Regions from separate parts of the Arthrobacter sp. KBS0703 genome, predicted to be linked through region 3. Evidence: riboswitches for the same ligand, from Rfam matches in the RefSeq annotation. Region 3 holds a riboswitch; each other region holds the start of a gene.
What was found. A riboswitch is a leader RNA that binds a small molecule or an ion and turns the genes downstream of it on or off. The one in region 3 is predicted to bind cyclic di-AMP.

Region 1 (3,867 bases), 150 kb from region 3:
GTTCCGTCGGGCTTCGCTCTGGGGGGCTCCCTGGTGATCGCCCGTCCCTGCATGGGGAGCTGCCTGGTGCTGTCCGGACGGCTGATCGCCGGCCTGCGACCGGGCAGCCGGCGGCAGGGGCGTGGTTTCCGGAACAGGTGGGTACTGCTGTCCGCTCATTGTTATCTCCTTCAGGCGTGCGGAAGTTGTCCATTCCAGACTGGGAACCGTTCCTGTGACTGGCCTGTGCAGGGCAAGGGCCATGCCTGTGACCCGAGAAATCCCCACGCTGCGCCTTCCAGCTCGCTAGGCTTGGATTCACAGCCGGCGCACAGGAACACCAAAGCGCCGGCTAAACCCCGGAACGGAGAGTTGTCCCATGGCCACTTCGCACTCCATGACCAACAACCTTCCCCAGCTCACCCACCCGGACGGCTCACCCATCCGTGCCCTGGTGGTTGACGACGAACCCAGCCTGTCCGAACTGATGAGCATGGGCCTGCGCATGGCAGGCTGGTCGGTTGCCGTGGCCGCAGACGGCCCCGAGGCCGTCAAGCTCGCCAAGGAATTCCGCCCGGACGTCCTCGTGCTGGACGTGATGCTCCCCGGCTTCGACGGCGTAGAGCTGCTCGGCAGGATCCGCGCCTTCGCGCCGGAGGTTCCGGCGCTGTTCCTGACGGCCAAGGACGCCGTGCAGGACCGCATCGTGGGCCTCGCCGCGGGCGGGGACGACTACGTGACCAAACCCTTCAGCATGGAGGAAGTCCTGCTGCGCCTGCACCGGCTGGTGCAGCGTTCGGGCGTGGCCGCCATGGATTCCGCCGAACTGGTGGTGGGAGACCTGGTCCTGAACCTGGACACCCGGGAAGTCACCCGCGCCGGCGACGAGCTGCAGCTCACCGCGACCCAGTTCGAGCTCCTCCGGTACCTCATGGAGAACCCCAAGCGGGTCGTCAGCAAGGCCCAGATCCTGGACCGCGTATGGAACTACGACTTCGGCGGCCAGGCCAACATTGTCGAGCTGTACATCTCGTACCTGCGCAAGAAGGTGGATGCCGTGCACCCGCCCATGATCCACACGGTCCGCGGTGCGGGCTACGTCATCAAACCGGCAGACTAGGCCGTGGCAAACCTTTCCGGTGCCGTCCGGACCCAGCGCCGCAGCTGGCTGAAGCCGGGCACCTGGCATCTCCGCACCCGCCTTGTCCTCGTGGCCATGGCTCTGCTGGTGGCCATCTGCGCCGCGATCGGCCTGTTCAGCTACGCCAGCATGGACTCCTTCCTGACCCGCCAGCTCGACGAGCAGCTCACCGGGGCCGCTGACAGGGCCCGGGACTTTGGCCGTCCCCCGTTCGGCGCCTCGGGCAAGGGGCCCGATCCCCTCGAGGGCAGGGGCCAGCGGGTGGGCACCCTGGCGGCCAGGATCCAGGCCGGCGAAGTCAGCAGCGCAGGATTCCTGGCCTCCGACGCCACCCGCAAGACACTCTCGGCGGCAGACGACAAGGTCCTCCTGGGACTGCGCCGCGACGGCGTACCCGTTGACCGCACCCTGTCCACCGGTGCCTACAGGCTGGTTGCCGCCCAGACGCCCTACGGCGACGTCATGGTGACCGGGCTTCCCCTGGCCGACAAGCAGAGCACCCTGACGTCCCTTGTTGTGACCATCACGATCGTGTCGCTGGGCGGAATCGTGCTGATCGGCCTCGCCGGAACGGTGCTCATCCGCCGCACCATGAAGCCGCTGGAGCAGCTCTCGGAGGTGGCCACGCAGGTTTCGCGGCTGCCGCTGGATGCCGGTGAGGTGGCGCTCGCCGTCCGCGTCCCGCCGTCGAACGCCCATCCCGGAACTGAAGTGGGCAGCGTGGGCCACGCCCTCAACCAGATGCTGGATAACGTCTCCAACGCGCTGGAGGCGCGGCAGGAGAGCGAAATGAAGGTCCGCCAGTTCGTGGCCGACGCCTCGCACGAGCTCCGCACCCCGCTCACGGCCATCCGCGGCTACACCGAGCTGATGCGCATGACCGAGAAGTTCACGCCGGACGGCCAAAGGTCCCTGGCCCGCGTCCAAAGCCAGTCCGAGCGGATGACAACCCTGGTGGAGGACCTCCTGCTGCTCGCCCGGCTGGACGAGGGCCAGCCGCTCAAGCTCAGCGACGTGGACCTCACGCAGCTCGTGATCGAGACCGTCAGCGACGAAAAAGTCATGGCCCCGGACCGCATCTGGCACCTCGAACTACCTGAAGAGCCGGTGGTGGTCCGCGGCGACGCCTCGCAGCTGCACCAGGTGCTGGCCAACCTGCTGTCCAACGCGCGCAAGCACACCGGATCGGGAACCACCGTGGTGACCGGCGTGATGAGATCGGCCGACGGCAGCGCCGTGGTCACCGTGACGGACGACGGCGCCGGCATCCCGCCGGAGTTCGTGGACCGCGTCTTCGCACGCTTCGCCCGCGCAGACGCGTCCCGTGCGACGCCGGCGCAGGTCCTCTCGCCCGCCGGCTCCGGCGGACGGACCGCGGCGGCGGCTTCGGGAACGGCGGCCCCGGGGTCCGCTTCGGCAGAGGGAACCAGCGGCCTGGGGCTGTCCATTGTGCAGTCGATCGTGGAAGCCCACGGCGGCACCGTCGAGGTCACTTCGCGGCCCGGCCGGACCGAATTCGCCGTCCGGCTGCCGGCGCAAGGCGACGCGCCGTCGTCGTGATCTCCGTTACCCAAATGTGACTTAAGCGTTTGCCTCCTGTACCGTCGATAGGGTGTTGCTCCCGTTAGGGCAGCACTTCCGGATGGACGCCCAGCTCTGCCGCTTTCCCGGATTCCGCATGACCAGGCAGAGGCGGGGGGAACCAGAGTCCCGGGCTTTTCGCATCAGCCCTTGGGGTGAAGCCGACACGTGAATTTCCGTGCGGCCGGATGACCTCATCCGAACCCGACAGCTAACTCCGCAGGTGTTGAGAGGCAATCCACCATGTCTGAATTCAAGGTAAAAGCGCGCCCTGAAGGCGCTCCCAAGCAGTCCCGGCAGAAACTTTCCCGCCATCGCGCCGAGCCGGCAGCGCCCGCCACACACTGGGGCCGGATCACCGCCGGCATCCCGTCGTTCGGCCGCCGCGCAGCCGTAGTGACCACCGCCTGCGCCGTGCTCATCGGCGTCGGCGCGGCAAGCCAGGCAGCTGAGCAGTCCGCACCCCGGGCCAGCTCCGCAGCGGCGACAGCCACGGCGTCCCCCGCGCCGACGCTCAACTTCGACAAGACGCTCATCGCTGCCCTGCCCGCTCCGACCGCAGCCGCGCTGGCTCCGCAGTCCGTCGCCAAGCGGCGGCGCCCAAGGCCGCTCCGGCGCCCGCCGCCCCAAAGGCAGCCCCGGTGCCGGCCAAGGCTGCTGCTGCCCCGGCCGCCAAGGTTGCCCTGGCTCCCAAGCCCGCGGCCGCCGTCCCCGTGAACGACCCCGCCGGCGCGCAGGCCTATGCGGCCGCCAAGCTCGCTTCCTATGGCTGGGCCGCGGACCAGATGCAGTGCCTGCAGACCCTGTGGACCAAGGAGTCCGAGTGGCGCACCACCGCCACCAACGCGAGCAGCGGCGCCTACGGCGTAGTGCAGTCCCTGCCTGCCGAAAAGATGGCGAGCGCCGGGGCGGACTACCTCACCAACTACCGGACGCAGATCAACTGGGGCCTGGACTACGTCAAGGAACGCTACGGCTCCCCCTGCGGCGCGCTGAACTTCCACCTCGCCAACAACTGGTACTAACCCAGACTGTGAGCAACTGAGGGCGGCGCGCATTTCTGCACCGCTTTGAGGTTGACGAAGGGCCCCGGATCCGCGTGATCCGGGGCCCTTCGGCGTCTGTGCCAAGGCTTGCGGCCTGGAAAGTGGTGCAAAAATGCGGCA
Region 2 (3,867 bases), 770 kb from region 3:
ACGGACCTTGTGGGGCGATACGGCGGAGAGGAGTTCATCCTCATGATCCCGGGCGTTGGTCCGCGCCAGGCCGAGACCATCACCACGGAGATCAGCCGGCGGCTTGCCAGATATGCCATACCGGAGGTGCTCCGGATGCCCACCGTCAGCTACGGCCTCTCCAAATTCACGGCAGGGACGGAAGACCTGGACGAGCTGATCGCCGCCGCCGACGTCGCCCTGTACGAGGCAAAATCGCAGGGGCGGAACCGAACCGTCCAAGGGTGACCGGGCCACGGCCCAGGAAGCCCCTATCCGTCAGACGTGGAGAGGCGCTCCGGCGTCGTGTCGAGCAGAAGGGCCTCCAGTTCCCGGATTTGCTCGTTTGCGCGGTCCAGGAAGCGGTTGACCGTGTCGGGGTCGATGCGCCCGTCCGTGCGGGAGAGGATGATCAGCGACTTCCAGAGCAGGGACTTTCCGGTGACCGCGCTGATGAGTCCTTCGAGGGCGAGCTGACCTGTGGCTCCGTCGGGGGAGTGCAGCGGATTCAGCGGATCCAGTTTGCCGATCTGGGCGCTGATCCACGACAACGGCTTCTTGTAGGCCGGCATGTGCAGATGCATCAGGTCGGAGAACTCGTGGAGCGCTGCCTTGTCCGCGCTCACTTCCGCGGCAAGGTGGCTGAGGGTGGTGCCGTGCGGCGTGCCGTCCCAGGTTTTGGCCGCCTGTTCGAAGAGGCGCTCTCCGGCGGCTGCCGCTATCAGATGGCTGTGCAAGTACGCGGACAACGAATTGTCATCGATGGTTCCGCCGTCGATGTTGCTCTCATTCACGGTCTTTTCCTCCCGGTGGCGGGCCGTCGTAATGGCTGTTCTGTCAGCATACTGATTAGTCCGCGGCTGGTGCAGGGGGATTTGGTGCGCATCCCCGGATGCTGCGGCGGGACAGTGAAAGGGCCGGCGCTCCGCTGCCCCCAAGGCAGCGGAACACCGGCCCTCCACGCGGTGCCCTAAGAGCCCCGCTGAATGCATGTTGTGGCGCTGTTAAGCCGCGGCCCGCACGAACGTGACCGGGCCCGTGGCGGTCAGCCAGGACAGCGGGTGAACCACGGTCTGGTTGGAGCCGTTCATGCCACCGCTGAGAACATTGCCGTTGCCGACGAAGATTCCCACGTGGCCGGACTGGACCACCATGTCGCCGGGCTGGGGGGTGGAGACGACGCTTCCGTAGTTCATGAACTGCATCGGGGCGAGGTCGCCCACCGGGATCCCGGAGGCGCCCAGTGCCTTTTCAACCATGGCGGTGCAGTCTTGGGTGATGCCCAGCTGGGCGTAGGCGGACGAGACCATGGAGGCGTTGACGCTGCCGGCGGCAGCCGCAGGGGCCTTGGCCGGAGCCGCCGCGGCCTGGACGGTGATTTTCGCCGGAGCCGGAGCAGCGACGGGTGCGGCCACGGGCGCCGGAGTCTCTGCCACGGGCGGCGCCTCCACGACCGGGGCTTCCACGACGGGAGCCGGGGTGGATTTTACGATGGGGCGCTCGTAGTCAATCCGGACGCTGGAGTCCGCACTCAGCGGAGCCTGCGCCTGGCTGACAGCCTCGGGTGCCGCGGCGGGTGCGGCGGCCGGGGCCGCGTCCTGCTGTGCGGGTCCGTTGGCGGCATTCGCGGCGATGCTTCCGGTGAAGGCAAGCCCCGACGCCGCGAGGATGACGGCGGTCTGGCGTCCCAGTCCTCCGGCCGTGACGGCGCGGGAGGCCGAAACGAGCGGATTCGAGCGGGTGGCGGCTGCGCGGCGGCGGCCAAGGATACTGTCTCTTATACACATCTGAGCCTCTCCCGATGCCTGCGAGGTGAGCTGTCGGATTCGGATGGGAGACACCCGGCCGCACGTCCTGAACAGAAGCAGGAGCTGCGCGGCTTCACCCCAAGGCCCGTTCAAGCGGGCCGAAAATTGGTTTCCCCGTCTCTGCCGGACATGGTCTGCGAACGGATCCCGGGCTGCGGCAGAGTTAGGCAATCAGCGCGGGAATGCCCTCTTCGGTGAAAAGGGCACCTTTTCCACGGTACGGGAGGCTCTTCCGAATGTCACATTAAGGTAACGGCACCCTGCGGTCCCTTAGTGGCCGGCGTTGAGCTTGCCCGCGAGGCGTTCGCGCATCTGGATGCTGGCCGCATTCAGTCCGATCAGTTCGACGTCCCGGCCGTGCCTGCGGTACTTCTCTGTCACGGCGTCCAGCACAGCGATGGTGGAGGCGTCCCAAAGGTGCGAGGCGTGCAGGTCGATCACCACTCCGGCGACGTGCGGCTCCGAGTCCCGGGCGTAATCGAACTGGGTGTAGAGGTCATTCGACGACGCAAAGAACAGCTCGCCGTCCACGGTGTACGTGGCCACGGTCCGGCCGTTCAGCTCCACCTCGGTCCGTTCCACTGTGGCAAAGTGGGCAACCCGCCGGGCGAACATCGCCATCGCGGCGAGCACCCCGGCGCCGACGCCGATCGCCAGGTTGTGTGTCACCACCACGGTGGCGACGGTGATCAGCATGACGGCCGTTTCGGAGCGCGGCATCCGCTTCAGGGTTTTCGGGGCAACCGAGTGCCAGTCAAAGGTGATGGCCGAGACGAAGATCATCACGGCCACCAGCGCGGCCATCGGGATGAGGCCCACGACGTCGCCCAGCGTCACCACCAGCACCAGCAGGAACGCGCCGGCGAGGAACGTGGAAACCCGGCTCCGCGCGCCGGAGCCCTTGACGTTGATCATGGTCTGGCCGATCACCGCGCAGCCGCCCATGCCGCCCAGGAACCCCGTCACAATGTTGGCCACGCCCTGGCCCCAGGACTCGCGGGTCTTGTTGGAGCGGGTGTCCGTGATGTCGTCCACGAGCTTGGCCGTCATGAGTGATTCCAGCAGCCCCACGAGCGCCATGGACAGTGCAAACGGGGCGATGGTCTGGAACGTCTCCAGGGTCAGCGGCACGTGGGGCACGAACAGCGAGGGCAGGCTTTCGGGCAGCTGTCCCTTGTCCCGGACGGCGGGGACATTGATTCCCGCCAGGACGGCCAACAGGGTCAGCAGCACGATCGCCACCAGCGGCGACGGTACCGCCGTCGTAATCCGGGGAACGCCGACGACGATCAGCAGGCCCGCGGCCACCAGCGGATACACCGGCCACGGGACGCCGATGAGCTCAGGAAGCTGGGCCATGAATACCAGGATGGCCAGGGCGTTGACGAAGCCCACCATCACCGAACGGGGGATGAAGCGCATCAGCCGGGTGACGCCGAGGACCGCCAGGAGGATCTGGAAGACGCCAGCCAGGATCACCGCGGAAATCAGGTAGTCCAGCCCGTGGCTGCGCATCAGCGGGGCGATCACCAGGGCCACGGCGCCGGTGGCCGCGGAAATCATGGCGGGACGGCCGCCGACGAAGGAGATGGTCACGGCCATGGTGAAGGACGCAAACAGGCCGATCCGGGGGTCCACGCCTGCGATCACGGAGAACGCGATGGCCTCCGGGATGAGCGCGAGGGCCACCACCAGGCCGGCCAGGGCCTCGGTTTTGAGCCGGCGCGGGGAGCGCAGTGTTGCCCGGACGGACTGGAGCTGTTCGGGCTTCATGGATCCCTATTTCTTGGTCTGGCGGTAGCGCTCGATCTGCTTCAGCCGCCGCTGGAGGCTGTCGCGCCGGGGGTGCGGAACGGCGTCGGGCGCCTCGGCTGTGAGGTCAATGTGCTTGGTGCCGTACTGCCAGAGGAGGAGGTCGTCCAGCAGCCGGTCCGGGCCGGGGGAGTAGCGGTGGTCCAGGGCCTTGCGGACCTCGGTGATCCGGTTGGCGCTGAGCAGGCCGGCGAGCTGCACGGTCTGGTTGAGGCCGTGGGCTGCCATG
Region 3 (3,867 bases):
GAGGTTTGCTGGGATAGTGATGCTGGTGTCGCTCACAGTGGCTCCAATTTTCGGCATGGACATGCGGTTGGGCGGGGTCAATAGATGACCGGCGGGAGGCGTGGCTGCCCGCGAAGGCCCCTTTTATTCTGCCTGAGACCCGGAAATCCCGGGAAACGCACCCGTCACAGTCCAGTCATTGAGACAGGTCCGGGCACGACGGGGGATTATCCGGAGTAATTCAAAATAGGCTAAGCTTTGAATGGACGTACGGGTGGTCATGCCGGTGTTGCTCCGCCGTCGAACTGCGACCGCGGAGCAGGTTGCCGGAGCCCGCTACGGTGGGCCCGCGGTACGGTGGGACGGACACAAAGTACTGTGCTCGAGGAGCTGAGCTGAATGACGGATCTGATCGACACCACGGAGATGTATCTTCGGACCATTTTGGAGCTTGAAGAAGAGAACATCGTGGCGCTCCGGGCCCGAATCGCCGAACGGCTTCGCCACTCCGGCCCCACGGTGTCCCAGACTATCGGCAGGATGGAACGCGACGGGCTCGTGGTTGTTTCCGGCGACCGACACCTCGAACTGACCGAAACCGGCCGCAAGCGCGCCACCGAAGTCATGCGCAAGCACCGCCTTGCCGAGCGGCTCCTCGCCGATGTTATCGGCTTGGACTGGGCGTACGTCCACGACGAGGCCTGCCGCTGGGAGCACGTCATGAGCGAGCGTGTGGAGCGCAGGATCTTCGAACTGCTCAACCATCCGACGGAGTCGCCGTACGGCAATCCGATTCCCGGGCTGGCGGCGCTCGGCGGGCAGCCGTCGAACGCATTCTCGGACGGGGTCCTGAACCTCCTCGACGCCATGGCCGGCTACGGCCCGGACTCCCGCGTGACCGTCAGCAGGCTGGCGGAACCAATCCAGGTTGAACCGGAGCTGCTGGTCCAGTTGGACGAAGGTGGGATCCGTCCTGGCGCCGCGGTGTCCCTCGAGCGTGTGGGGGAGTACATCTCCGTGCGTGTCCCCGGGTTCGAAGGCGCACTGGAGCTGCCGCCCGAAGTGGCCGCCCACGTCTTCGTCCGCGTAGGCTAAACCCGCACCATGCGCGGGTTGTCTGACATCTGTTGGCAGGACGCCCTACAACTTTTGCACAGGCAAGATAACGGAATTATTACCGTGCAGCTTAATCACCTATAGTTAAAAGGCAGCGCCGATACTAAAGCGTTACCTGATCTGGAGCCGAACTCTGCCAGCGGATCAGTAGCACGAAGCACCTACTGGCAGAGGCGGGGGAACCACAAGCGGCTGTTGAAACAGCCTTGGGGTGAAGTCCGCAGCAGCAAGCCACTTTCCGCAGAAGGAATCTCCCGGGATACCCCTGCGCCGAAAAGGCTTGTCACGGCGGACCGGGTCGATGAACTCTCTGACCCGAATCCGACAGCTAACTTCGCAGGCTATCCAGAGAGGAAACGTTCTTGACCATGCAGCATGCCCGGGGCCGCCGCCGCGCGACCGGTCCCGCTTCGGAGCCGCGCCTCCCTGAAGCCTTCTCCGCGGAACGCCCCCGGGATGCGCAGCGCGAGGCTCGTCGGCGCCGGGGCCCGTTCCGCCAGGTCACGGACTTTGCCGCAGCCAGCGGGGTGGGCCAGAAAGCCGGAGTCGCCCTCGCTGCCACCGGTCTCCTGCTGACCGTCACGGTTCCCGCCACCAGCCCCGTCATGGCCCTGGGGGAGAGTTCCTCGCCCGCCTCTTTTGCCTCGCCTGCCCAGCCGGAAGTCTCCGCTGAGGCCGCGGCCAAGGTGGACTTCAGCCGCACTGCCGTGTCCACCCAGGGTGACCCCGACGGCAAACTCAAGCAGCTCCTGAGCGCTCAGTCCGCCGGCAGCATTTCCCGCGCCGCGTCCGCAGGAACCCTCGGATCACCCCTCGAAACCCTGGTCAAGTCCTCGCCCTTTGGCTACCGCGTGAGCCCCATTACGGGCGGCGTGGGAGAGTTCCACCGCGGCCAGGACTTTGCGGCCCAGTGCGGCACGTCTGTGTTCGCGGCCGCCAGCGGCACTGTCACCTTCGCGGGCTGGCACCCTTACGGTGGCGGCAACCGCGTTGTCATCAACCACGGCAACGGCCTGGAGACGACGTATAACCATCTGTCGTCATTCAGTGTCGAGGTCGGCCAGAAGGTCTCCAGGGGCGACGTCGTGGCCCTTAGCGGGACCACCGGCGCCTCCACCGGCTGCCACCTCCACTTCGAGGTGATGGTCAACGGAGACGTCGTTGACCCCACCGGCTGGCTCTGAGCCAAAGCCGATGGAGTGCTCTCTCATTCTTGTGACATGCCGTGACCTGAATGTGACATTCGCTCCGAAGTCCTGTACCGTCTAAACCGCGTCAACTTTTCCGAAGTTGACGCTCTTGAGTGGATTGCCTAACTCTGCCACCGCTCAAGGTCCGTTCGCATTACATCGTCTGGCAGAGGCGGGGGAACCAATTTTGGTCTTCGCAAGAAGACCTTGGGGTTAAGTCGCAAAGCTTCCCAGGAAGCAGAGCGGCCGGGTGACTCCCATCCGAATCCGACAGCTCACCTCGTAGGCATTGGGAGAGGCTACCTTCGTGTCTTCACGCCACAATCTTGCGCGCCACCGTGCGCAAACGGTTCGTATGAACCCGTTGGACTCCGTGTCCAAGGCAGTAAGCGTCAATGCTGGCACAGTAGGTCGCCAGGCAGCTGTCATCGCAGCTGCTTCAGGGCTCATCCTGAGCATTGGCATGCCGGCTAACGCCGCCGACGCCAACATCGGTGTCTCCGCCTCCGCGGAGTCCGGTTCCCAGACCACGCAGCTTGCCGTGACCGCCGCGCCCACCGCCACTGTCTCCTTCGAGCGTCCTGCCGTCACCACCGAGGCAGCCCCCGTCACCGAAACCCTCGCCGCGCAGTCCAGCGACGAGACCGCGGCTGCGGGGTCCATCACCGCGAAGGCTGACAAGCTGACCGACGCCGCGAAGTCCGCTGCGGCTTCGGGGCTGGCAGCCATCGCGTACACCGGGATCGGCCACCCGTACGTCTGGGGCGGCACCACTCCCAGCGGCTGGGACTGCTCCGGCTTCACCCAGTGGGTCTACGCGCAGGCCGGCATCAGCATTCCCCGCGTCAACGCGTGGAACGCCATGACGCCCACCTCAACGCCGGCTCCCGGCGACCTGGTCATGCAGAACGGCGGCGCCCACGTGGGCATCTACGTCGGCAACGGCATGATGATCAGCGCGCTGAACCCCTCGGACGGCACCATCCTGCACGCAGTGTCCGCCACGGGCACGTCCTCGTTTTACACCCTTCGCTAAGAACCCCATTCGAGACGATCCGGCATACCCCCAAGATGCCGGCGCGTCGCTAAACCACGGCCTGCTACCGCGGTCCGTGGAACACGAAAGAGAGAAATCATGACTACACGTGCGACCATTGCACGCCACCGCGCCGAGGTCACCAAGACCAACTCGCTGGCCGTCATTGCCAAGGCTGTCGGCGACAACGCCGGTGGAGTAGGCCGCCAGGCCGCAGTTATCGCTGCTGCTTCCGGACTCGTTCTGACCAGCGGCATCGCCGCCAATGCCGCGGAGACCAACGTTCAGCGGGAGTCCGCTCCGACGTCGGCCCTTGAAGTTCAGTCCGCAGCGCCGGCAACCATTTCCGCCGCTTCGAGCATCGCTATCTCCTACGAGAAGCCTGCTGTTTCCACGACGCCGGCTCCCGTCGAGGCTCCCAAGCCTGTCGTCCAGGTCCAGGAAGCGGCACCCGCGGCCGACGCGACTCCGGCAGTGGATGCCAACGCCGCCGTCACCGCCTCCACTCCGGCGGCGCCGAAGACCAAGGCCGGAAGCGGCATGGGC

Region 1: linked by a shared signal. The riboswitch ahead of B1A87_RS24055 (hypothetical protein) and the one ahead of B1A87_RS14355 (C40 family peptidase) in region 3 are both predicted to bind cyclic di-AMP.
Region 2: linked by a shared signal. The riboswitch ahead of B1A87_RS17925 (hypothetical protein) and the one ahead of B1A87_RS14355 (C40 family peptidase) in region 3 are both predicted to bind cyclic di-AMP.

What each region holds. Positions count from the first base shown of each region.
Region 1 covers NZ_MVDG02000001.1:3,237,275-3,241,141, forward strand. Annotated here, with positions in the region: gene B1A87_RS15005 (response regulator transcription factor) at 359-1,099, shown strand; gene B1A87_RS15010 (HAMP domain-containing sensor histidine kinase) at 1,103-2,680, shown strand; cyclic di-AMP (ydaO/yuaA leader) riboswitch at 2,776-2,939, shown strand; gene B1A87_RS24055 (hypothetical protein) at 2,945-3,418, shown strand; gene B1A87_RS24060 (hypothetical protein) at 3,415-3,726, shown strand.
Region 2 covers NZ_MVDG02000001.1:3,856,455-3,860,321, reverse strand. Annotated here, with positions in the region: gene B1A87_RS17935 (diguanylate cyclase) at 1-267, shown strand, start outside; gene B1A87_RS17930 (hypothetical protein) at 291-812, opposite strand; gene B1A87_RS17925 (hypothetical protein) at 1,023-1,805, opposite strand; cyclic di-AMP (ydaO/yuaA leader) riboswitch at 1,807-2,006, opposite strand; gene B1A87_RS17920 (SulP family inorganic anion transporter) at 2,097-3,599, opposite strand; gene B1A87_RS17915 (GTP pyrophosphokinase family protein) at 3,606-3,867, opposite strand, start outside.
Region 3 covers NZ_MVDG02000001.1:3,091,005-3,094,871, reverse strand. Annotated here, with positions in the region: gene serC (phosphoserine transaminase) at 1-36, opposite strand, end outside; gene B1A87_RS14365 (metal-dependent transcriptional regulator) at 379-1,074, shown strand; cyclic di-AMP (ydaO/yuaA leader) riboswitch at 1,210-1,453, shown strand; gene B1A87_RS14360 (M23 family metallopeptidase) at 1,458-2,279, shown strand; cyclic di-AMP (ydaO/yuaA leader) riboswitch at 2,395-2,588, shown strand; gene B1A87_RS14355 (C40 family peptidase) at 2,641-3,321, shown strand; gene B1A87_RS14350 (NlpC/P60 family protein) at 3,421-3,867, shown strand, end outside.